Regions from separate parts of the Streptomyces sp. BBFR102 genome, predicted to be linked through region 2. Evidence: riboswitches for the same ligand, from Rfam matches in the RefSeq annotation. Region 2 holds a riboswitch; the other holds the start of a gene.
What was found. A riboswitch is a leader RNA that binds a small molecule or an ion and turns the genes downstream of it on or off. The one in region 2 is predicted to bind glycine.
Positions count from the first base shown of each region.

Region 1 (10,401 bases), 4.1 Mb from region 2:
GCTCCCCGGCTTTACGGTCTGCATACCCGAGGCCGATGCGCAACTCCTCGGCCAGCCGGTCCAGTACACGATCACCCAATCGGTGGGGGGCGATATTCACTTCGAGATTGAACATTCCCAGCTCGGTCTGAAAATCGCGGCTGGCGATCCGCTCCAGAACTTGCTGGTTCAGCATTCGCGGGAGGCCGTCGGAGCCCGCGAGATTGAGTTCGATCTCCAGACCCAGGAGGTTCTTCGGGCGGTCGAAGCGCTTCTCGTCCAGCATCCGCTCCAGCACCCGCTGACACTGCTGAAGTTTGCGCCGGAACGCATGCCGATCCGCCAGATCGAACGATCCCGCCTCGACCTTCTCACCCATCGTCGCCCTCCCCGGGGTACTGGTCCCCGGCTGCCGCCCAGGGCTGGTCCACGAAAGATGATGCCCAGGCAATGCGATCCATAACGCCCCGCGGCAGCCCGCCGCGCGCTAGGCTCGATCCCGACCGAGGCACTGGGCACATTCACGCGGCAAGCTGCGGGCGAATGCCCTCCAGCATCGCGACACCTGTTCGGCCCTGGCCCGCCGCCCACTCGGCCCGCAGGTCCGCGAGCGCGCGGTGAAATCCCCGGCGGGAACAGGCCGACCGCCTGCGGGATGAATATCCAGGTCACAGGCGTGCCGTCCCGAGAAAATCCGGATGAACCCCTCATTATGGCGACCGAATACCGCCTTGCCCGCAATTCTGAGCACCGGTAGGCGAAGCGCCGATGGAACACACGTCGTATAAACTCCGCGAACGAGGCAGTGAATTGGTGACCGCCAGGACCTGTCCGGCGGATCATCGCGGCCTCACGCACCGGTCTACCGGAGGGGACCGAAGGTCCCTGCCCCGCCCCTTCGCTCTGAGCTGACAGCGTCGTCCGCGCCTGCCCTGATGTCCCCTGCCTGCCCGACGAGAGGCGACCCATCATGCCGCTGCACTTCTCCCCGGCTCCCGCGCCCGCCGAGCGCAGCGTCCTCGCCGCCCTCGGTTCCCCGACGGCCGTCCGCGAGGCCCGCACCTCCGCGCTCCGCGCGGCGACCGGCCCCACCAGCCCGGAGCTCCCGCTGCCGGTCCACGTCATGGACCGCTCCACCTTGGAGAGCGACTCACCGACCCGGCTGGCCGGCTGGCGGTTCCTGATCCGCAGCGGCGAGCGGGCCGTGGCCGCCGCCGACACCCGCCTCACTCCGGACGGCTGGGCCTTCTCGCACTTCTTCGAGGGCCCGTACGTCACCGCCACCGAGGCGGCTTTGCGCCAGGCCGACGACCTCGCCGCCCCGCACCAGCCGCGCCTGCTGTCGGTCCCGGGGCTGTACATGCTGACGCTCTGGCTGCACGGCGACCCGGCGGCCGACGCCGGCCGGGGTGGCCCGCTCGCCACCGACCTGCTGGTCCCGATCGCTCCGGCCCCGCCCGGCATCGCCGCCCACCGGCCCTACCCGGCGTCCGAGCTGCTGCCGGTGCTGACCCGCCGTCTCTCCCCCGGCCAGTTGCCCGGCCCGCTGCTGCCGGCCTGACCGCCCGGGGCGCGGGGACGTCGCACGCCCCCTCCTCGCGCCCGGGGCGCACCACCCTCTTGTGGGCTAGTCCGATGTGACCACTTCCAACCACCCGAATCGACAGGGCAGTTGACATGAACCGCCCGCACGGGTGACGCGTCCTCCCCCAGTGAGGAGCGCTGCCGCGAAATGCCTGCGGATTCAGCGCCACGGGGCAACACTGGGACGACCGATCAGACGGGGGCGGTCATGAAGAACACGTCGAGCCGCAGGACAGCAACCACATCGCAGGGAAAGAACCCACCCATGTGCCAGCACCAGCCTCTCTGCCCCACCGCCGACTCCGCCGACCGGGAGGCCGCCCGCCTCGTGGCGCACCGCCCCGAACAGGGCTGGAGCCTGCTGTGCAACGGCGTCGTCCTCTTCGAGGACACCGGCGAGCTGCTGCCCGACGGGCAGATCGTCGCACCCCACCGGCCGCTGCTCCCGGGCCGGGTGGCCACGGCGGCGTGAGCGAGGGCGCGCGGCGGCCAGGCGCCGCGCGAGGGGAAACGGCAGGGCCGGCTCGGAGACGCATCCGAACCGGCCCTCACATGTCTGCGCCCTCCCCGCGGGCAAGGCTCGCGGCTCAGTCCTCGTACGCGTCCAGCGGCGGGCAGGAGCAGACCAGGTTGCGGTCGCCGTACGCCTGGTCGATTCGGCGAACCGGCGGCCAGTACTTGTCGGCCGCGCGGACACCGGACGGGAAGACGGCCTCCTCACGGGTGTAGGGGTGGTCCCAGTCGCCGGTGAGGGTGCGGGCGGTGTGCGGGGCGTTGCGCAGCGGGTTGTCCTCGGCGGGCCAGACGCCGGTGGCCACCTGCTCGATCTCGGCACGGATGGCGATCATCGCCTCGCAGAAACGGTCGAGTTCGGCGAGGTTCTCACTCTCGGTCGGCTCGATCATCAGCGTCCCGGCGACCGGGAACGACATGGTCGGCGCGTGGAAGCCGTAGTCGACCAGCCGCTTGGCGACGTCGTCGACGCTGACGCCGGTCGCCTTGGTGAGCGGGCGCAGGTCGATGATGCACTCGTGGGCGACGAGTCCGCCGGGGCCGGTGTAGAGCACCGGGAAGTGCGGCTCCAGCCGCTTGGCGATGTAGTTGGCGCCGAGGACCGCGACCTGGGTGGCGCGCTTGAGCCCCTCGCCGCCCATCAGCCGGACGTACGACCAGGAGATCGGGAGTATGCCCGCAGAGCCCCACGGGGCGGCCGAGACCGGCCCGACACCGGTGGCGGGTCCGGCGGCGGGCTGGAGCGGGTGGTTGGGCAGGTGGGGCGCCAGGTGCTCGCGGACACCGACCGGGCCCACGCCGGGGCCGCCGCCGCCGTGCGGGATGCAGAAGGTCTTGTGCAGGTTGAGGTGGGAGACGTCGCCGCCGAACCGACCGGGCTTGGCGAGGCCGACCAGCGCGTTGAGGTTGGCGCCGTCGACGTACACCTGGCCGCCGGCGTCGTGGACCGCGGCGCAGATGTCGGCGACGTGCTCCTCGAAGACACCGTGAGTCGACGGGTAGGTGATCATGAGCACGGCGAGCTGGTCGCGGTGCTGCTCGATCTTGGCCCGCAGGTCCTCGATCTCGATCTCGCCGTCGTCGGAGGTCTTGACGACGACGACCTTCATGCCGGCCATCACGGCGCTGGCGGCGTTGGTGCCGTGGGCCGAGGAGGGGATCAGGCAGACGGTGCGGTCCAGGTCGCCGTTGGCCCGGTGGTAGCCGCGGACGGCGAGCAGCCCGGCCAGCTCGCCCTGCGAGCCGGCGTTGGGCTGGAGGGAGACCTTGTCGTACCCGGTGACCTCGGCCAGGCGCTCCTCCAGCTCGCGGATGAGCGTGAGGTAGCCCTGCGCCTGTCCGGCGGGGGCGAAGGGGTGCAGCGCGCCGAACTCCGGCCAGGTGACCGGCTCCATCTCGGTGGTCGCGTTCAGCTTCATCGTGCACGAGCCGAGCGGGATCATGCCCCGGTCCAGCGCGTAGTCCCGGTCGGCCAGCCGCCGCAGGTAGCGCAGCATGGCGGTCTCGGAGCGGTACTGGTGGAAGACCGGGTGGGTCAGGTACGCGTCCTCGCGGAGCAGCGCCCCGGGCAGCGCGTCCGGTGCGGACGCGTCCAGCTGCTCAAGGTCGGCGCTGACGCCGAAGGACTCCCAGACCGCGGCGAGCTGGACGCGGGTGGTGGTCTCGTCGCAGGCGACCGAGACGTGGTCGGCATCGACCTGGCGGAGGTTGATGCCCCGCTCGCGGGCGGCGGACGCGACCTCGGCGGCGCGGCCGGGCACCCGCGCCGTCACGGTGTCGAAGAAGGAGTCCTCGGTGACCTCGACCCCGCCCCGGCGCAGCCCCTCGGCGAGGAGCGCCGCGAAGCGGTGGGTGCGCCCGGCGATGCCGCGCAGCCCGTCGGGCCCGTGGTAGACCGCGTACATCCCGGCCATCACGGCGAGCAGCACCTGCGCGGTGCAGATGTTGCTGGTGGCCTTCTCCCGGCGGATGTGCTGCTCGCGGGTCTGGAGGGCGAGCCGGTAGGCACGGTCGCCGTCGGCGTCGACCGAGACGCCGACCAGGCGGCCGGGGAGGCTGCGGGCGAACTTCTCGCGGACCGCCATGTATCCGGCGTGCGGGCCGCCGAAACCCATCGGGACGCCGAAGCGCTGAGTGGTGCCGACGGCGATGTCCGCGCCGAGCTGTCCGGGCGGGGTCAGCAGAGTCAGGGCGAGCAGGTCGGCGGCGACGGTGACGACGGCGCCCAGTTCGTGCGCGGCGTCGATCACCGGCTTGAGGTCGCGGACGGCCCCGGAGGCACCGGGGTACTGGAGGAGGACGCCGAAGACGCCGCGCTCGGCCACCTCGGCGGGGATGCCTCCGGCAAGGTCGGCGACGACCACCTCGACGCCGGTCGGCTCGGCGCGCGTCTCGATCACCGCGATGGTCTGGGGGAAGGTGTCGGCGTCGATGAGGAAGACGCCCTGCTTGACCTTGCCGACCCGGCGCGAGAGCGCCATCGCCTCGGCGGCGGCGGTGCCCTCGTCGAGCAGGGAGGCACCGGAGGTGGGCAGACCGGTGAGGTCGGCGACCGTGGTCTGGAAGTTCAGCAGCGCCTCCAGCCGGCCCTGCGAGATCTCCGGCTGGTAGGGCGTGTACGCCGTGTACCAGGCCGGGTTCTCCATGACGTTGCGCAGGATGACCGGCGGGGTGAAGGTGCCGTAGTAGCCGAGGCCGATCATGGAGTCGACGACCTGGTTGCGGTCGGCCAGACCGCGCAGTTCGGCGAGGACCTCCGCCTCGGAGCGGCCCTCGGGCAGGTCCAGCGCCTCGGCGCTCTTGATCACGTCGGGGACGGCGGCGGCGGTGAGTTCGTCCAGCGAGCCGTACCCCACCTGCGCGAGCATCTTGGCGCGGTCACCGGCGTCGGGCCCGATGTGCCGCTGTTCGAACGGGACGCCCTGTTCGAGGCGGGAGAGCGGGATGCGGTTGGCGGTCATGCGGAGGCCTCCTGGTCGACGCGACCTGCGAGGGGCACCCGCCGCGGGTGCCCTTACGGCCTCCCCCTCTGTCATCCGGACCTGAGAGCTTCACCGGCGCGGGCACCGGTTTTCACCGTCGGTGAGGCCGGGGCGCGCACAGAGCGTCCGCCTCCCGTCCTGCTTTCCAGAGTGACCTCGTCCGTGCGGTACGGGGGCCTGAGAGATTCCGGGGAGGATTTGCTCCTTCGGCGCCTCCGCGTTGATCGCCGGAGGACTCTCCCGCACGGGGTCGACAGCCATGGTCAGCCTACCAGCGGGAACCATGCCGGGTCCCCCGAGTGGCCGAGCGGCAGGATGTGCCCTTTCGTAGGAGGGACGGATGTGCTGCGATGCCCCCGGGAGGGTTCCGTGCAGAGCGATATCGATCCCCGCAGCCTGATCGGACGCAAGGCGTTCGACCGCCACGGCACCAAAGTAGGCACGGTCGACGAGGTCTATCTGGACGACGCGACCGGCGTCCCCGAGTGGGCCGCCGTCCGCACCGGCCTCTTCAGCCGCGACGCCTTCGTCCCCCTGGAACCGAGCGAGCTGGTCGACGGCGGGCTGCGCATCCCCTTCGAACGCGCCCTCATCCGCGAGGCCCCCGACTTCGGCGTGGGCCGCCACCTCTCCCCGGAGCAGGAGCTCCAGCTCTACCACCACTACGGCCTGGACGTCGGCGCCCCCGAACCGCCCCCGGACCGCGACTTCGGCCGCATCGCGGGCACGGAGGACAGCTGACCGCTCACTCCTCGCCGGCCTCCTCCACCAAGGGCAGCGGGGCCGAGGGGCTGAGCTCCGGGTCGTCCGTGCGGAACGTACGGACCCGGCCCGGGGCCGAGGTCGGGGTCTCGAACCGGACCGTCACACGCCCCACGCCGCTCCCCTGGACCCAGCCGTGGCCGTACGTGGTGTGGACGACGTCATGGCCGGCGGGCCAGCGCCGCTCCTGCGGCACGGTCGGCGCGACCGGAAGCACGGGCTCGGCCTCGGCCCCCTCGGGGGCCTCCCCCTGCTCCCCGGAAACCGCCGCGGCCTGGGCGAACAGGTCCTCCTGCGTGTAGTCGGCGAGGCCGCTCACACCGACGCCGAGGAGCCGGACCCCGCCGGTGGTGTCCACCCCCTCCAGGAGCCGCGCGGCGGCCTCCCGGACGACAGCGGGGTCGTCGGTGGGGCCGCGCAGGGTCTCCGAGCGGGTCAGCGTCGAGAAGTCGTACCGGCGGACCTTGAGGACCACCGTGCGCCCGGAACGGCCCGCCTCGCGCAACCGCCTCGTGCACCGCTCCGCCAGCCGCGCGACCTCGCCCCGCACCCGGACCCGGTCGTGGATGTCCAGGTCGTAGGTGTCCTCCACGGAGACGGACTTGCCCTCCCGCTCCGAGACCACGGGCCGCTCGTCGAGGGCGAGGGCCATGGCGTACAGCCCGGTGCCGTGCGCTCGGCCGAGCAGCCGGACCAGTTCGTCCTGGCCGGCCTGGGCGATCTCGTCGACGGTGGTGATGCCCGCGCGGCGCAGGTGGTCACCGGTGGCGGGGCCGACCCCGGGCAGCACCCGGACCGGGAGCGGCGCCAGCAGTTCGCGCTCCGTTCCCGGTTCGATGAGGACCAGACCGTCCGGTTTGGCGCGCTCGGAGCCGATCTTGGCGAGCATCTTCGACACGGCGAGCCCGACCGAACCGCTCAGTCCGGTGACCCTCCTGATGTCCGCCCGCAACCGCTCCCCCACCTCGCGGGCCGAGGAACTGCCGAAGGCGGCCCCGCCCGCCTCCAGGTCGACGAATGCCTCGTCGAGGCTGAGGGGCTCCACCAGCGGGGAGAGCTGGCGCAGCAGCCCCATGACCTGGTTGCTGACGTCGCGGTAGAGGGTGAAGCGGGGGGTGAGGTAAGCGGCGTGCGGGGCGAGCCGACGCGCCTGCGCGGTGGGCATCGCCGAGTGGACGCCGAACCGCCGCGCCTCGTACGAGGCGGTCGCCACCACCCCGCGCGGCCCGAGCCCGCCGACCACCACCGCCTTTCCGCGCAGACTCGGCTTGGCGGCCTGCTCCGCCGAGGCGTAGAAGGCATCCATGTCGAGATGGAGGATCGTGGGCGCGGATCTCACGTCCTTGATGCTGCCCTACGCCACCGACAACGGCGGCGGGGCGGCCCGCGGAACGGTTCACACCGCCCGGTTGCGCCGCCGGGCCAGCTCGTCGGCGGGGTGGTGGCGGAGCACCGTCTCCCCGGTGTCCACCCGCTCCCCGTGGAGCTGGGCGAGGGCGCTCTCCACGTCCGCCCAGACCACGCCCACGGCGATGCCGAAGATGCCCTGGCCGCCCTGGAGGAGGTCGACGACCTCGTCGGGCGAGGTGCACTGGTAGACGGTGGCGCCGTCGCTCATCAGCGTCATCCGCTCCAGGTCGCGGAAGCCGCCGTCCCGCAGGTGCTGGATGGTGGTGCGGATGTTCTGGAGGGAGACCCCGGTGTCGAGGAACCGCTTGACGATCTTGAGAACGACCACGTCGCGGAAGCTGTAGAGCCGCTGCGCCCCGCCCCCGTGCGGCGGCCGCACGCTCGGCTCGACCAGGCCGGTGCGGGCCCAGTAGTCCAACTGGCGGTAGGTGATCCCGGCCGCGGCGCAGGCGGTGGGACCCCGGTATCCGATGTCGTCCCCGGCCCTCTCCACGCTGCCGGCGACGGCCTCGACCGGCCGCCCCTGCCGTGTCGCCGACCTGCCGTGAAGCGGGTACAGACCGTGCTCGCGGGGGCTGAGCCCCGGAGCACCCCCCGTCGTACCGTCGCCGCTCATGCTCACGCCGACCCTCCGTCCTTGACCTGCTTGTCGACGGTAGGCAGTCGCCCGGGGTGCGTCAACGATCGCCGCGCTCGCCACGCCGGGTGATATTCCCCCCAAGGGTGGTTTACCGTGTCCCACTTCCGGGAACCGGGCGCCGAACCGGCCGACGCTACTGGCTGTTGTTGGTGCCGAAGTCCTCCGGCGAGATCTGGTCGAGGAACTCGCGGAACTTCTCCACCTCGTCCTCCTGCTCGTCCGGGATGGCGACCCCCGCGTCGTCGAGTACCCCGTCACTGCCGTAGATCGGCGTGCCGGTGCGCAGCGCGAGCGCTATGGCGTCGGACGGACGGGCACTCACCTCGACGCCGCTGGCGAAGACCAGCTCCGCGTAGAAGACCCCTTCGCGCAGGTCGGTGATGCGCACTTCGGTCAGCTCCTGCCCAACAGCCTCCAGGACGTCCTTGAAAAGGTCGTGCGTCAGCGGCCTGGCAGGGGCCATCCCCTGCTGGGCAAACGCGATGGCGGTCGCCTCACCCGGTCCGATCCAGATGGGGAGGTAGCGGTCGCCTCCCACTTCGCGCAGGAGCACGATCGGCTGGTTGGAGGGCATTTCGACCCGGACACCTACGACGTCGAGCTCGTTCACACAGCAACCCTAGGACGTGCCCGGCGGGTTTGGGTAGTCGGGCTCCCTCTGGATCACTCCGGATCAGGGCAGACGTACTCCGAGAGCGGTCTGGAAGAGCGCCGAGTGCAGGCTCGTGGTGAGCTCGGCCAGCTCCTTGGTCCGCTCCTGGGCGTGGGCTCTGGTCTGCGGATTCCGGTGCAGGCGCAAGGGCGCGACGATCTGCTCGACCAGGGAAGCCTCCCGGTCGGCGGCGGCTTTCATGGCCCGCAGATGGCGCGGCTCGATTCCCGAGCGGCCCAGTTCGGCCACCAGAGCGGCGACGCGTACCGCCTGGGCGTCGTAGCCCCCCTCGGACAACGAGCCGATCAGCCCGTACGACTCCCATTCGGCGAGTTCCTCCTCGCCGACCTCGACCGCGGCCAGGAGCTCCGCACGGCCGATGCGGCGGACGGTGGGGGTGCCGGGTTCGGCGTCCCCGGCCTCGCGCTGCCGGCCGACGCCGGGGAGCGGATGCTCCTCACCACGCTCGACGGCGTCGAGGTGCTCCTTGATGACCTTGAGAGGGAGGTAGTGGTCGCGCTGCATGCGCAGGACCTGCGCGAGCCGCTCGATGTCCTGCGGGCTGAACTTGCGGTACCCCGACGGGGTCCGCTGCGGCTCGATGAGCCCCTCGGACTCCAGGAAACGGATCTTGGAGATGGTCACTTCGGGGAACTCGTCACGGAGCGTGCTGAGCACCGTGCCGATACTCACCGGCCGACTGTCCGCGGCGGCGGTGCCGTTTCCGGCACCGCCCCTCGCTGATTGACGCATAGACCTTCCTGACGGTCAGATGCCCCGCTGGCTGGCGTAGAAGACCAGCCGGTACTTGCCGATCTGCACCTCGTCGCCGTTGGCGAGCGCGACGGAGTCGATGCGCTCGCGGTTGACGTAGGTGCCGTTGAGGCTGCCCACGTCGGCGACGGTGAAGGCCCCGTCCTCCTGGCGGCGGAACTCGACATGGCGGCGCGAGACCGTCACGTCGTCCAGGAAGATGTCACCCTGCGGGTGGCGCCCCGCCGTCGTCAGGTCCCCGTCGAGCAGGAACCGGCTGCCGGCGTTGGGTCCGCGGCGCACCACCAGCAGCGCCGACCCGGCCGGGAGGGCGTCCACGGCGGCCTGGGCCTCCGGGGAGAGCGTCGGCGCCGGGTTCTGCCCGGTCACCTCCGCCTCGTACGCCTCCAGTCCGGAGATCGAGATCGTCGAGGTGGTCTCCGACGGACGCTCCTGGGCCGCGCGGGCGGTCAGGGGCGCTCCGCAGTTGGAACAGAAGCGGCTGGCCTCGGCGTTGCGGTGCCCGCACCTGCTGCACACCATGGACGGACCCTCCTGCCGCGGCTGCCCTGCGGGGGCTTCGGTTCCGTACGGGCCGGGACCGAAGTCTCCACCCGTACTTGAGGTTGATGGTTCACCGAAACCTATGCCGCCGGCACCGGAACGGTCAACGGACGACGCGCCCGAATTGTCACCACCGGCCACCTCGTCACGGAACAGGGGACGCTCGCCCTGCTCCTCTTCTCCCTGGCGCGGGGCGCGGTGCCGGGCGGCCTTGCCGCCATCCTCGCGCCCACTCTTGCCGAACAACTTCGCAAACAACTTCACGGGCGATTCCCCTTGACCGAAACAGACCCGCCCGTGGGGCAGGACGAACCCTGATTGCACACGACGGCCGATCCGGACGCCTTCACCGCGTCCGTCTCCACCGCACAGTTTCCACCACGCACCGCCTCCACCGTGCGCCGACCCCCCGCAACCTCATGCCCCGCTCGGGCACTGTGCATACGCTCGGGCCTCACTCGTTCGACGACCGAGCGTAGTCAGGCTGCTCCGCCGGCCGCAAGGCGTCCACCACGATCTTCTCCTCACGTGTCACCACCACCGTGGCCTGCTCCTTCTCCAGT
Region 1 is NZ_CP195757.1:408,334-418,734, forward strand. It holds gene ACSLIC_RS01900 (glutamate-cysteine ligase family protein) at 1-358, opposite strand, end outside; gene ACSLIC_RS01905 (hypothetical protein) at 950-1,540, shown strand; gene ACSLIC_RS01910 (DUF5999 family protein) at 1,829-2,035, shown strand; gene gcvP (aminomethyl-transferring glycine dehydrogenase) at 2,151-5,036, opposite strand; glycine riboswitch at 5,213-5,310, opposite strand; gene ACSLIC_RS01920 (PRC-barrel domain-containing protein) at 5,427-5,798, shown strand; gene ACSLIC_RS01925 (DNA polymerase IV) at 5,803-7,158, opposite strand; gene ACSLIC_RS01930 (MerR family transcriptional regulator) at 7,216-7,851, opposite strand; gene ACSLIC_RS01935 (bifunctional nuclease family protein) at 8,003-8,479, opposite strand; gene ftsR (transcriptional regulator FtsR) at 8,543-9,274, opposite strand; gene ACSLIC_RS01945 (FHA domain-containing protein) at 9,290-10,210, opposite strand; gene ACSLIC_RS01950 (DUF881 domain-containing protein) at 10,293-10,401, opposite strand, start outside.
Region 1: it holds a riboswitch for glycine, as region 2 does, so the genes downstream of both, gcvP (aminomethyl-transferring glycine dehydrogenase) here and gcvT (glycine cleavage system aminomethyltransferase GcvT) in region 2, are expected to answer to the same signal.

Region 2 (10,401 bases):
GAAGCCGCCCATGATGGTCTGCCAGTAGTACGACACGGCCGAGCTCTGGTACGCGCCCGTCCAGTTGAACCAGTGGTCGTAGTTGGCGCAGACCGCCTCGGCGTTGAACTTCTCGCCGTCGTGGAACTTGACACCCTTGCGCAGGTTGAAGGTCCAGACGGTGCCTTCGTCGTTCGAGTCCCACTTCTCGGCGAGGCCGCCGACGAGCTTCGAGCCGCCGGGCTCGTGCTCCAGCAGGGCCTCGAAAGCCTGGCGGGTGACGCGGAAGGTCTCACCGTCGGAGGCCAGCGCCGGGTCGAGGGAGCCGGGGTCGCCGGCGCCGGCGAACACGAAGGTGTCCTTGGCGCCGTCCTTGCCCTTCCCTTCCGTGGTGTCTCGCTCACTGGAGCACCCGGTGACGATCAGCGCGGTCGCAGCCGCGACCGTGATCGCCCGAGTGACTCGGGACTTGAAAATGCGCATGGGCCCACCCCGGTTCAGCATTCATACAGAGGTCTTGACCGACTGAACACTACCCACGTCTCTCACCGGGGAGAATGATCCGCATAGCGGTGATACCGACCTGAGACCCGGACGGACAACAAACCGCGCATATCCAGGACATCACTCCTTCCGGCGCCGTTTACCGGACAGAAGCGCCCCTTCAGGGGCGCCGCGACGGCGGTTCCGTACCATTCGCTGCCGCACGAACACGCTGCGCTACACCGGACTTTCACACCCCGTCAGCCGAACCTCCGCACCCCTTCGCCCCATTGGCCGGGCGAGCCCCCTTATGTCCCCTCGCGCCGGTGGGCACGCACGGAAGGGGACTGTCTCGAATGCTGGACGGCGAAAGTCGGTGGGCCCTCATTCCGCTCGCCTCATTCGTGTCCACCGGAAGGGCCCGCAAACCTCTGGCCAACGGAAGTGCCGACGGAATTGCGGGCGCCCGGAGCAGAAAGGGAGCGGGCGGGAGTGAAAGGGGAGCGAAAGGCGCGAAAAGGGGCGCCTGGCGAATGATGGGCAGAATTCCGGGCGGTTCACGCGCGGGCGCGGGCCGGGCTCACGCCGGCGTCCGGGTGGACGGCACCAGGCGAGGACGGCCGGGATCGCCGGCCGCACCGCATGGAGGGCCCGCCTGCGGCGGCCCGGCGGCCCTGAGCGCGCAGGTCGGGCTCAGCGGCCGTACGGCTGCGGGTACCCGTACCCCGAGGCGGGCGGGGCCGCGTGGGCGTCGCGGTCGTAGAAGGGGCGGGCGTGGGCGCGCAGCCAGAGGGCGACCGGGTCGTAGGGGTCGGACATGGCGACGGTGGAGACGGCGAGGCCGTCGGGGACCGCGCCGACCGACTGGCGCATCATCGCCCGCACCGACTCCACGGTCTGGGCGCCCGGGTCGTACACGTCGAGGCCGATCGCCAGGTACGGCACGCCGAGGGCGGGCTGGACCCAGGCACGGCGCAGCGAGCGGAGCGCGGGGGTGCGGTGCGCGTTCTGCGCCAGCAGGGCGTAGAACTGCGGGAGTTCGATGACCGGCTCGGAGATCCGCAGCGGGCCCGGCGGCTGGGCGTCGAGGCCGACGGCGAGGCGGCGCAGGTCCGCCCAGGGGACGCCGACACCGCCGCCCGGGGCGTGCGGGTTGATCCAGAGGCCGACCTGGTCCTGGTAGAGCCCGGCGGCGGCCTCATGGGTGGAGACCACCTCGTGGGCGCGGGTCCAGCCGCTGGCCGCCAGTTCCTGGGCGGAGGTGACGCAGGGCGCGTAGCCGAGGCCGTCGACCTCCATGGTGGCGTACTGGGCGTCGGGTGAGCCGGCCTGGCCGTGCCAGAGCAGCATCCAGACCTCCCCGCCGGGGTCGGCGAGCGCGTGCAGCAGCCCCTCGTAGGCGTCGTACCGCCCGGGGGCCACCTGGCGCAGCATGTGCTCGACCTGCCCGGCCGCGGCCGTGCCCGACGCACTCACCTGTTGACCGCCCCTTCGTCACTTCGTCCCCCGGGGCCTGCCCCCGTCACGCCGGGACCGGTTCCGTGTGTCACGGAACCGGCCAGGTCATGAAAACAGCTTAGGCCCTCTGCCCGTCGGTCAGAACGGGTCGGGCCGTGGTGCGCCGGGCCGCCTACGGCTCGCGCCGGTAGAAGGGGCGCAGCTTGTTCGCCATCCACTGGGCCACCAGGTCGTCGGTGGCGTCCAGCAGGACGAGGTTGACCGGCCAGGGCACCGGGGTGCGGCCCAGGGCGCGGCCGAGGGCGTCCATGGCGCGCTGTGCCGCGTCGTCGTCGCGGCGGTTCAGCGCGACGCCGATGAACAGGACCGGGTCCTCGCCCTCGACGCTGGCCAGGCAGCGGCGGGCGGTGGCGACCACGCCGGACTCCTCGAACTCCCCGGCGGCGACGCCGAGGAAGTCCACCGGGTCCTCCTGCCAGTCGGGCTCGTAGGTGCGCACCCGGCCGCCGGTGGCCGGCCCGTCCAGCGGGGAGCGGCCGGTGCGGCACAGCTCGGCCACGGCGAGCGGGGGCAGCGGGACGCCCACCGTGCCGCCCGGGTTGACCGCGATGCCCAGCTGCGGGGGCAGGCCGCGGGCGAACTCGGTGGCGGGGGCGACGGCGAAGGCCAGGTGGCCGCCGACGCAGGAGCGGAACTGCTGCTCGGAGCTGAACACCGGGACGTACGCGGCGCCGTCGATGTCCAGCGTCGGCAGGTCCAGGGAACCGCTCTCGGGGCCGCCGCCGTTGGGGAGCGGGACCCAGACACTGCTGCGGCCGAGGACCTCGACCAGCCGTCCGCCGGCCGACTCGGCGCCGAGGGACGCCGCCAGAGCCTCTTCCAGTTCGTTGCCGGGCCATCCGCCGTAGAGCCCGTGGGGGGCCTGGGCCGGGACGCTCATCTGCTCACCGCCTGATCACACATACCTCGCCTGCGCCCCGACCCTACCCGCGTCGGGGCCCGTTGGGGAGCGGGAGTCGGCTCACGCACGGAAGGTGAGCGTACGCAGCCGGTCGGCGGCGGCGCGGTCGAGGAGGACGGCGGAGCCGCAGCCCGGTGGCGGGGTGCCGGCGTCGAGGGCGGCGAGGAGGCGGGCCACGGCGCGGCGGTGGCGCAGGAAGGCGTACCGGCTGACCCCTCGGCCCCGGGTCCGCTGGCCGTCCAGGGCGGTGTCCGGATCGACATCGAGGAGGACCAGGTGCAGGGTGCGGTCGCGGCGGCGGGCCTGCCGGGCGAGCCAGTGGCGCACCCAGCGCTGGGTGCCGCAGTCGTGGACCACGACGCTTCGGCCCGAGCGGAGCAGGCGGCGCAGGGCGGCGTAGTGGGCGAGGCGGGCGAGGGGGCGGTACAGGGCGTAGGGCAGGGCGGCGGGGAGGCGGGCCTCCCACTGCTCGCGGGTGTCCTGGGAGTCGGCGCGGGCGGCGCGGACGGTGCGGCGGATCAGGGTGGACTTGCCGCTGCCGGGCAGGCCGGAGACGACGACGAGGTCGCCCTGGCCGAAGGTGAGGGTGTCGGGGGCGGGGCGGTCGCCGGGGCCCCGCAGGTCACGGACGGTGGCCGGAATCTGCCGGGTACCCGGCTGGGCGGGCAGGGCGGACAGGGCCATGCCGACGGCGGGCGGGGTGGGCCCGCCTTGAGTGTGGGGCGGCGCGGACACCGCCCGGCCGCTGCTGCTCTGCACCGTGGTCGGCTCCCCCCGTGCGGTCACGTGCGTCATCTCCCCCGAGTGTAAAGAGAAGGTAATGCGGCGCAAGCCGATTACCGGTCCCGTCGCCGCCGCGGGCGGTTCTCTGGCGGTCACGCCGGACGGGGCCGGTTGGTTCCGCCGGGTGGTGCGGGCGGGCCGGGGTTGGCCGGAAGCCGCCGCTCGCGTCGCCCACGGGGAGGGGTGCTGCCGGGCCGGGGTGCGTGCAATGATGGGCGCGAACTGCATACCGGCCGCTTGAATCCGCGCGGGAGAGTTCTGCTGGGCCTCGAAGCCCAGGTCAGGACGCCGAAGGAGCAAGTCCCTCCCTTGAATCTCTCAGGCCCCGTACCGCGCGGGCGAGGCACATCTGAAAAGCGGGCCGTTCCGTCGGTCCCACCCAAGGTGCAAGTCATGGCCGCCCCGGCCGCTCGTCGGGGTGGCCGCGGCGAACCTCTCAGGTTTCGATGACAGATGGGGAGGATCGATCCCCCTCGCCGTCATGCCCTGGGAGCGCCCGGATATGAGCCAGACCCCCCGTACGACCGCACTCGACGCCACGCACCGTGCGCTCGGGGCCACGATGACCGACTTCGCCGGCTGGGACATGCCGCTGCGGTACGGCAGCGAGCGCGACGAGCACCAGGCGGTGCGCACCCGCGCCGGGCTCTTCGACCTCTCCCACATGGGCGAGATCACCGTGCTGGGCCCGGACGCCACCCGCTTCCTCGCCTACGCCCTGGTCGGCAACATCGCCACGATCGGCCCCGGCCGGGCCCGCTACACGATGATCTGCCAGGAGGACGGCGGCATCCTCGACGACCTGATCGTCTACCGGCTCGGTACCGTCGAGGCCCCCGAGTTCATGGTCGTCGCCAACGCGGGCAACGCCCAGGCCGTGCTGGACGCGCTGACCGGGCGGGCGGGCTCCTTCGACGTCGAGGTCCGCGACGACCGCGACGCGTACGCGCTGCTCGCCGTTCAGGGCCCGGCCTCCCAGGCCGTCCTCGCCTCGGTCACCGACGCGGAGCTGGACGGGCTGAAGTACTACGCGGGGCTGCCCGGCACCGTGGCCGGGGTCGAGGCGCTGATCGCGCGCACCGGCTACACCGGTGAGGACGGCTTCGAGCTGTTCGTGGCGCCCGGCGACGCGGTGGCCCTCTGGCAGGCGCTGACCGCCGCCGGGGCCGACGCGGGCCTGGTGCCGTGCGGGCTCTCCTGCCGCGACACGCTGCGCCTGGAGGCGGGCATGCCGCTGTACGGGCACGAGCTGACGCAGGCGCTCACCCCCTTCGACGCCGGGCTCGGCCGGGTGGTGAAGTTCGAGAAGGAGGGCGACTTCGTGGGCCGCGCCGCCCTGGAGAAGGCGGCCGAGAGGGCCGCCGAACACCCGCCGCGCGTCCTGGTCGGCCTGGTCGCAGAGGGCCGCCGCGTGCCGCGCGCGGGCTACCCGGTGGTCGCGGACGGCCAGGTGATCGGCCTGGTCACCTCGGGCGCCCCCTCCCCCACCCTGGGCAAGCCCATCGCCATGGCGTACGTCGACGCGGCCCACGCGGCACCCGGCACGTCCGGCGTCGGCGTCGACATCCGGGGCAGCCACGAGCCGTACGAGGTCGTGGCGCTGCCCTTCTACAAGCGCCGGAAGTAGCGCGCGTCCCGCGTCCGAGGCGGCCCCGGCCGGGCGCCGGGCCCCAACGTGACGCGACGCACCCGGTCCGTCCCGGATCGCGAGACCCTCCGTTCACCAGCACACCCCCGCGTACAGGAGAATTCACCCCATGAGCAACCCCCAGCAGCTGCGCTACAGCAAGGAGCACGAGTGGCTGTCGGCCGCCGAGAACGGCGTGTCGACGATCGGCATCACGGAGTACGCGGCAGGCGCGCTCGGTGACGTCGTCTACGCCCAGCTCCCGGACGTCGGCTCCACGGTCACCGCGGGCGAGACCTGCGGCGAACTGGAGTCGACCAAGTCGGTCAGCGACCTGTACTCCCCCGTCTCCGGTGAGGTCACCGAGATCAACGAGGACGTCGTGAACGACCCGTCGCTGGTGAACACCGCCCCCTTCGAGGGCGGCTGGCTGTTCAAGGTGCGCGTCACCGAGGAGCCGGACGATCTGCTCTCGGCCGACGCGTACACCGAGTTCTCCGGCAACTGAGACCACCCCAGGGACTGTGATGTCTTCGAAGTCGCTTCTGAACACCCCCCTCCACGAGCTCGACCCGGACGTCGCCGCCGCCGTCGACGCCGAGCTGCTCCGTCAGCAGTCCACCCTCGAGATGATCGCCTCGGAGAACTTCGCTCCGGTCGCCGTCATGGAGGCGCAGGGCTCCGTCCTCACCAACAAGTACGCCGAGGGCTACCCGGGCCGCCGCTACTACGGCGGCTGTGAGCACGTCGACGTGATCGAGAAGATCGCGATCGACCGCGTCAAGGAGCTGTTCGGCGCCGAGGCGGCCAACGTCCAGCCGCACTCCGGTGCGCAGGCCAACGCCGCCGCGATGTTCGCGCTGCTGAAGCCGGGCGACACGATCATGGGCCTGGACCTGGCCCACGGCGGCCACCTGACCCACGGCATGAAGATCAACTTCTCCGGCAAGCTCTACAACGTGGTCGCCTACCACGTCGACTCCGAGAGCGGCCAGGTCGACATGGCCGAGGTCGAGCGGCTCGCCAAGGAGTCCCGCCCGAAGCTGATCGTGGCCGGCTGGTCGGCCTACCCGCGCCAGCTGGACTTCGCCGCCTTCCGCCGGATCGCGGACGAGGTCGGCGCGTACCTGATGGTGGACATGGCGCACTTCGCCGGTCTGGTCGCGGCCGGGCTGCACCCCTCGCCGGTGCCGCACGCGCACGTCGTCACCACCACCACGCACAAGACGCTCGGCGGCCCCCGCGGCGGCGTCATCCTCTCCACCGCCGAGCTGGCCAAGAAGATCAACTCCGCGGTCTTCCCCGGCCAGCAGGGCGGTCCGCTGGAGCACGTGGTGGCCGCCAAGGCGGTCGCGTTCAAGGTCGCGGCCTCCGAGGAGTTCACGGAGCGCCAGCGGCGCACCGTCGAGGGTGCCCGCATCCTCGCCGAGCGCCTGGTCCAGCCCGACGTCACCGACCACGGCGTCTCGGTCCTCTCCGGCGGCACCGACGTCCACCTGGTCCTGGTCGACCTGCGCGGGAGCGAGCTGGACGGCCAGCAGGCGGAGGACCGCCTCCACGAGGTCGGCATCACCGTCAACCGCAACGCCGTCCCGAACGACCCGCGGCCCCCGATGGTCACCTCGGGCCTGCGCATCGGCACGCCGGCACTGGCCACCCGCGGCTTCCAGGCCGAGGACTTCGCCGAGGTCGCCGACATCATCGCCGAGGCCCTCAAGCCCAGTTACGAGGCCGAGGCGCTGAAGGCGCGGGTCACCGCCCTCGCCGAGAAGCACCCGCTGTACACCGGGCTGAAGTAGCCCGGACGCCGCCGGGCACCCCCCGGCGGCGTCGCACCGCGCACACTGGAGGGTGTGGGTCCGCTTTCGCCGGCCCGCACCCTCCGTCGCGCCCGGGGTCCCGCAGCCCCGTGCCCCCTCCCCTTCGGCGGACAGCGCCGTCCGCCCCCCGCTAGGAGTTCCTGTGGCCATCTCGGTCTTCGACCTGTTCTCGGTCGGCATCGGCCCGTCCAGCTCGCACACGGTCGGCCCGATGCGGGCCGCGCGGATGTTCGCCCGCCGCCTCAAGAACGAGGGCCTGCTCGTCCACACCACCTCGCTCCGTGCCGAGCTGTTCGGCTCGCTCGGGGCCACCGGGCACGGCCACGGCACGCCCAAGGCCGTCCTGCTCGGCCTGGAGGGCGAGTCTCCCCGCACGGTCGACGTGGAGCGGGCCGACGACCGGATCGCCCAGATCCGCGCCACCGGCCGCCTGAACGTGCTGGGCGTCCACGAGATCACCTTCGACGCCGACGAGGAACTGGTCCTGCACCGGCGCCGCGCCCTGCCGTACCACGCCAACGGCATGACCCTGTGGGCCTTCGACCACACCGGTGCGACGCTGCTGGAGAAGACGTACTACTCGGTCGGCGGCGGCTTCGTGGTGGACGAGGACGCGGTCGGCGAGGACCGCATCAAGCTGGACGACACCGTGCTGACCCACCCCTTCCGCACCGGCGACGAGCTGCTGCGGCTGGCCGGCGACACCGGCCTGTCGATCTCCGCGCTGATGCTGGAGAACGAGAAGGCGTGGCGCTCCGAGGCCCAGATCCGTGCCGGGCTGCTGGAGATCTGGGAGGTCATGCGAGCCTGCGTCAGCCGGGGCATGACCCGCGAGGGGCTGCTGCCCGGGGGCCTGAAGGTCCGCCGCCGCGCCGCCCACACCGCCCGCCAGCTGCGCGCCGAGGGCGACCCGGCGGCGCTGGCCATGGAGTGGATCACCCTCTACGCGATGGCCGTCAACGAGGAGAACGCGGCGGGCGGCCGCGTGGTGACCGCCCCGACCAACGGCGCCGCCGGGATCATCCCCGCCGTCCTGCACTACTACGTGAACTTCGCCGCCGGTTCCGCCAGCGAGGCCGAGAAGGAGGACGCCGTGGTGCGCTTCCTGCTCGCGGCCGGCGCCATCGGCATGCTCTTCAAGGAGAACGCCTCGATCTCCGGCGCCGAGGTCGGCTGCCAGGGCGAGGTCGGCTCCGCCTGCTCGATGGCGGCCGGCGCACTGGCCGAGGTCCTCGGCGGCACGCCCGAGCAGGTGGAGAACGCCGCCGAGATCGGCATGGAGCACAACCTCGGCCTGACCTGCGACCCGGTCGGCGGCCTGGTCCAGATCCCCTGCATCGAGCGGAACGGCATGGCCGCGGTCAAGGCCGTCACCGCCGCCCGCATGGCCCTGCGCGGCGACGGCTCCCACAAGGTCTCCCTGGACAAGGTCATCAAGACCATGAAGGAGACCGGCGCCGACATGTCCGTCAAGTACAAGGAGACGGCCCGGGGCGGGCTGGCGGTGAACATCATCGAGTGCTAGGGGAACAGGCCCTGACCAGTGCGTTCGTATCTTTCAGCGCTGTCAGGGCCTTCTCCGGCCACACGGCGCAAGCCCCTGGGGTCTCCGGGCTGCGGCAGCCAAGGCCTGGAATGGCCGCCGGGCGGTCCCAGGAGTGAGGCCGCATACCAGTTCGAGCGATCCGAGACGTGGTCGGAGCGTCGTCGGAAGCGGACGGGGCCGGGCGGGCACGCCCGGCGTACCTGTGCTGAAGTCGCCCATGCCGCGCGTTCCGGCGCGGATCGCTGACACGGGCATCGCCGCTCGGGCGGACCGGTCGTCACGAAAGACCAGCCCACCGACCGGCGGCGAGGGACGTGAGGAGCCGGGCGGGCGCGTCCATGAAGTCGTAGTGGCCGCCCTCGACGACCCTGATCTCGACCGAGTCGGCGTAGCGGCGCCAGCCCTGGAGGTCCGCCAGACTCACATCGGTGTCCTCGCTCCAGTGCAGGACGGTGATCGGGCAGTCGATACGGGCGGGTTCGGTGCGCCGGTAGGCTCCGGCGGCAGCGTGGTCGCGGAGCAGCACGGACATGCCCATGTCGATCATGTCGGGGCGGGGACGGATGCCCCGGCCGCGCAGGAACGTGACGAGTTCGGCGCGCAGTTCGTCCTCGCCCAGGGTGAGCATCCGGTCTCGGGCGGCCTCGTGCGGGGCGGGTTGACCGGACACGAAGAGGCGTTGGGGGACGGGCAGGCCGGCGGCGGCCAGTCTCAGCACACTCTCGTAGGCGGGCAGGGCGCCCGCGCAGTGCCCGAAGAACGCGAACGGTGTGTCCAGCAGCGGAGTGAGGGCCTCGACGAGCTGCTCGGCGAGGTTCTCGTAACTGGCGTAGTGGGGGTGGGCGAGGCGGTTCTCGCGGCCGGGGAACTGCACCGGGCAGATCTCGGCGCCGCCTGCCGTGGCGGGCCAGGCGCCGAACGCGGAGGCGCCGGAGCCGGCGAAGGGGAAGCAGAAGAGGCGGGCGGACGCTCCGGCGGCAGGCGGCCGGACGAACCACGGGGAGGCGGGGTCGGGTCCGGACGTCATGGAGTGTGCCGTTTCTGGGCGGTGATGGGCAGGTGGGTCATACCGGCGATGAAGTAGGAGTGCAGGTGCTCCGGTTCGCCGGCCGGGTCGAGGGAGTCGAACCGGTGAAGGAGTTCCTCGAAGAAGACGCGCAGGGTCAGGCGGGCCAGCGGGGCGCCGATGCAGAAGTGCGGGCCGAATCCGAAGGCGATCTGCCGCTTGGCGTTGGGGCGGGTGATGTCGAAGGTGTGCGGGGCGGCGAACAGGGCGGCGTCCCGGTTGGCCGAGCCGATCCACGCGACGACCGCCGCACCGGCCGGTATGACGCCGCCCGCGACGGGGACGTCGGCCGTGGCGTAGCGCATGAAGTTGCAGGCGGCCGAGGTCCAGCGCAGCCCCTCCTCGACCAGGTTGGGGATCAGGTCCGGGTCGGCCTGGGCCTTGCCGTACTGTTCGGGCCGCTCGATGAGGGCCTGCACCGTGCCCGAGACGGTGTGCGGGGTCGTCACGTTGGCACCCAGCAGGATGCTGTAGCCGTCGAGGGCGATCTCCTGGTCGCTCAGCGGCGCCCCTCCGGGCCGCACGCTCATCAGGTGATGGAGCAGGCTGTCGTCCTCGGCTCCGGAGCGGCGGCGCTCCTTGACCCACTCGGTGACGTATCCGACGAGTTCGTGGTGGGAGATCGCCAGGGTGGCGGCCTCGCTGCCGAGCTGGAAGTGCGGGTCCGAGGGGGCCGCC
Region 2 is NZ_CP195757.1:4,459,961-4,470,361, reverse strand. It holds gene ACSLIC_RS19935 (ABC transporter substrate-binding protein) at 1-462, opposite strand, end outside; gene ACSLIC_RS19930 (enhanced serine sensitivity protein SseB C-terminal domain-containing protein) at 1,156-1,938, opposite strand; gene ACSLIC_RS19925 (enhanced serine sensitivity protein SseB) at 2,093-2,860, opposite strand; gene ACSLIC_RS19920 (AAA family ATPase) at 2,942-3,667, opposite strand; glycine riboswitch at 3,903-4,007, shown strand; glycine riboswitch at 4,008-4,127, shown strand; gene gcvT (glycine cleavage system aminomethyltransferase GcvT) at 4,167-5,291, shown strand; gene gcvH (glycine cleavage system protein GcvH) at 5,422-5,799, shown strand; gene glyA (serine hydroxymethyltransferase) at 5,819-7,090, shown strand; gene ACSLIC_RS19900 (L-serine ammonia-lyase) at 7,254-8,636, shown strand; gene ACSLIC_RS19895 (thioesterase II family protein) at 8,935-9,684, opposite strand; gene ACSLIC_RS19890 (cytochrome P450) at 9,681-10,401, opposite strand, start outside.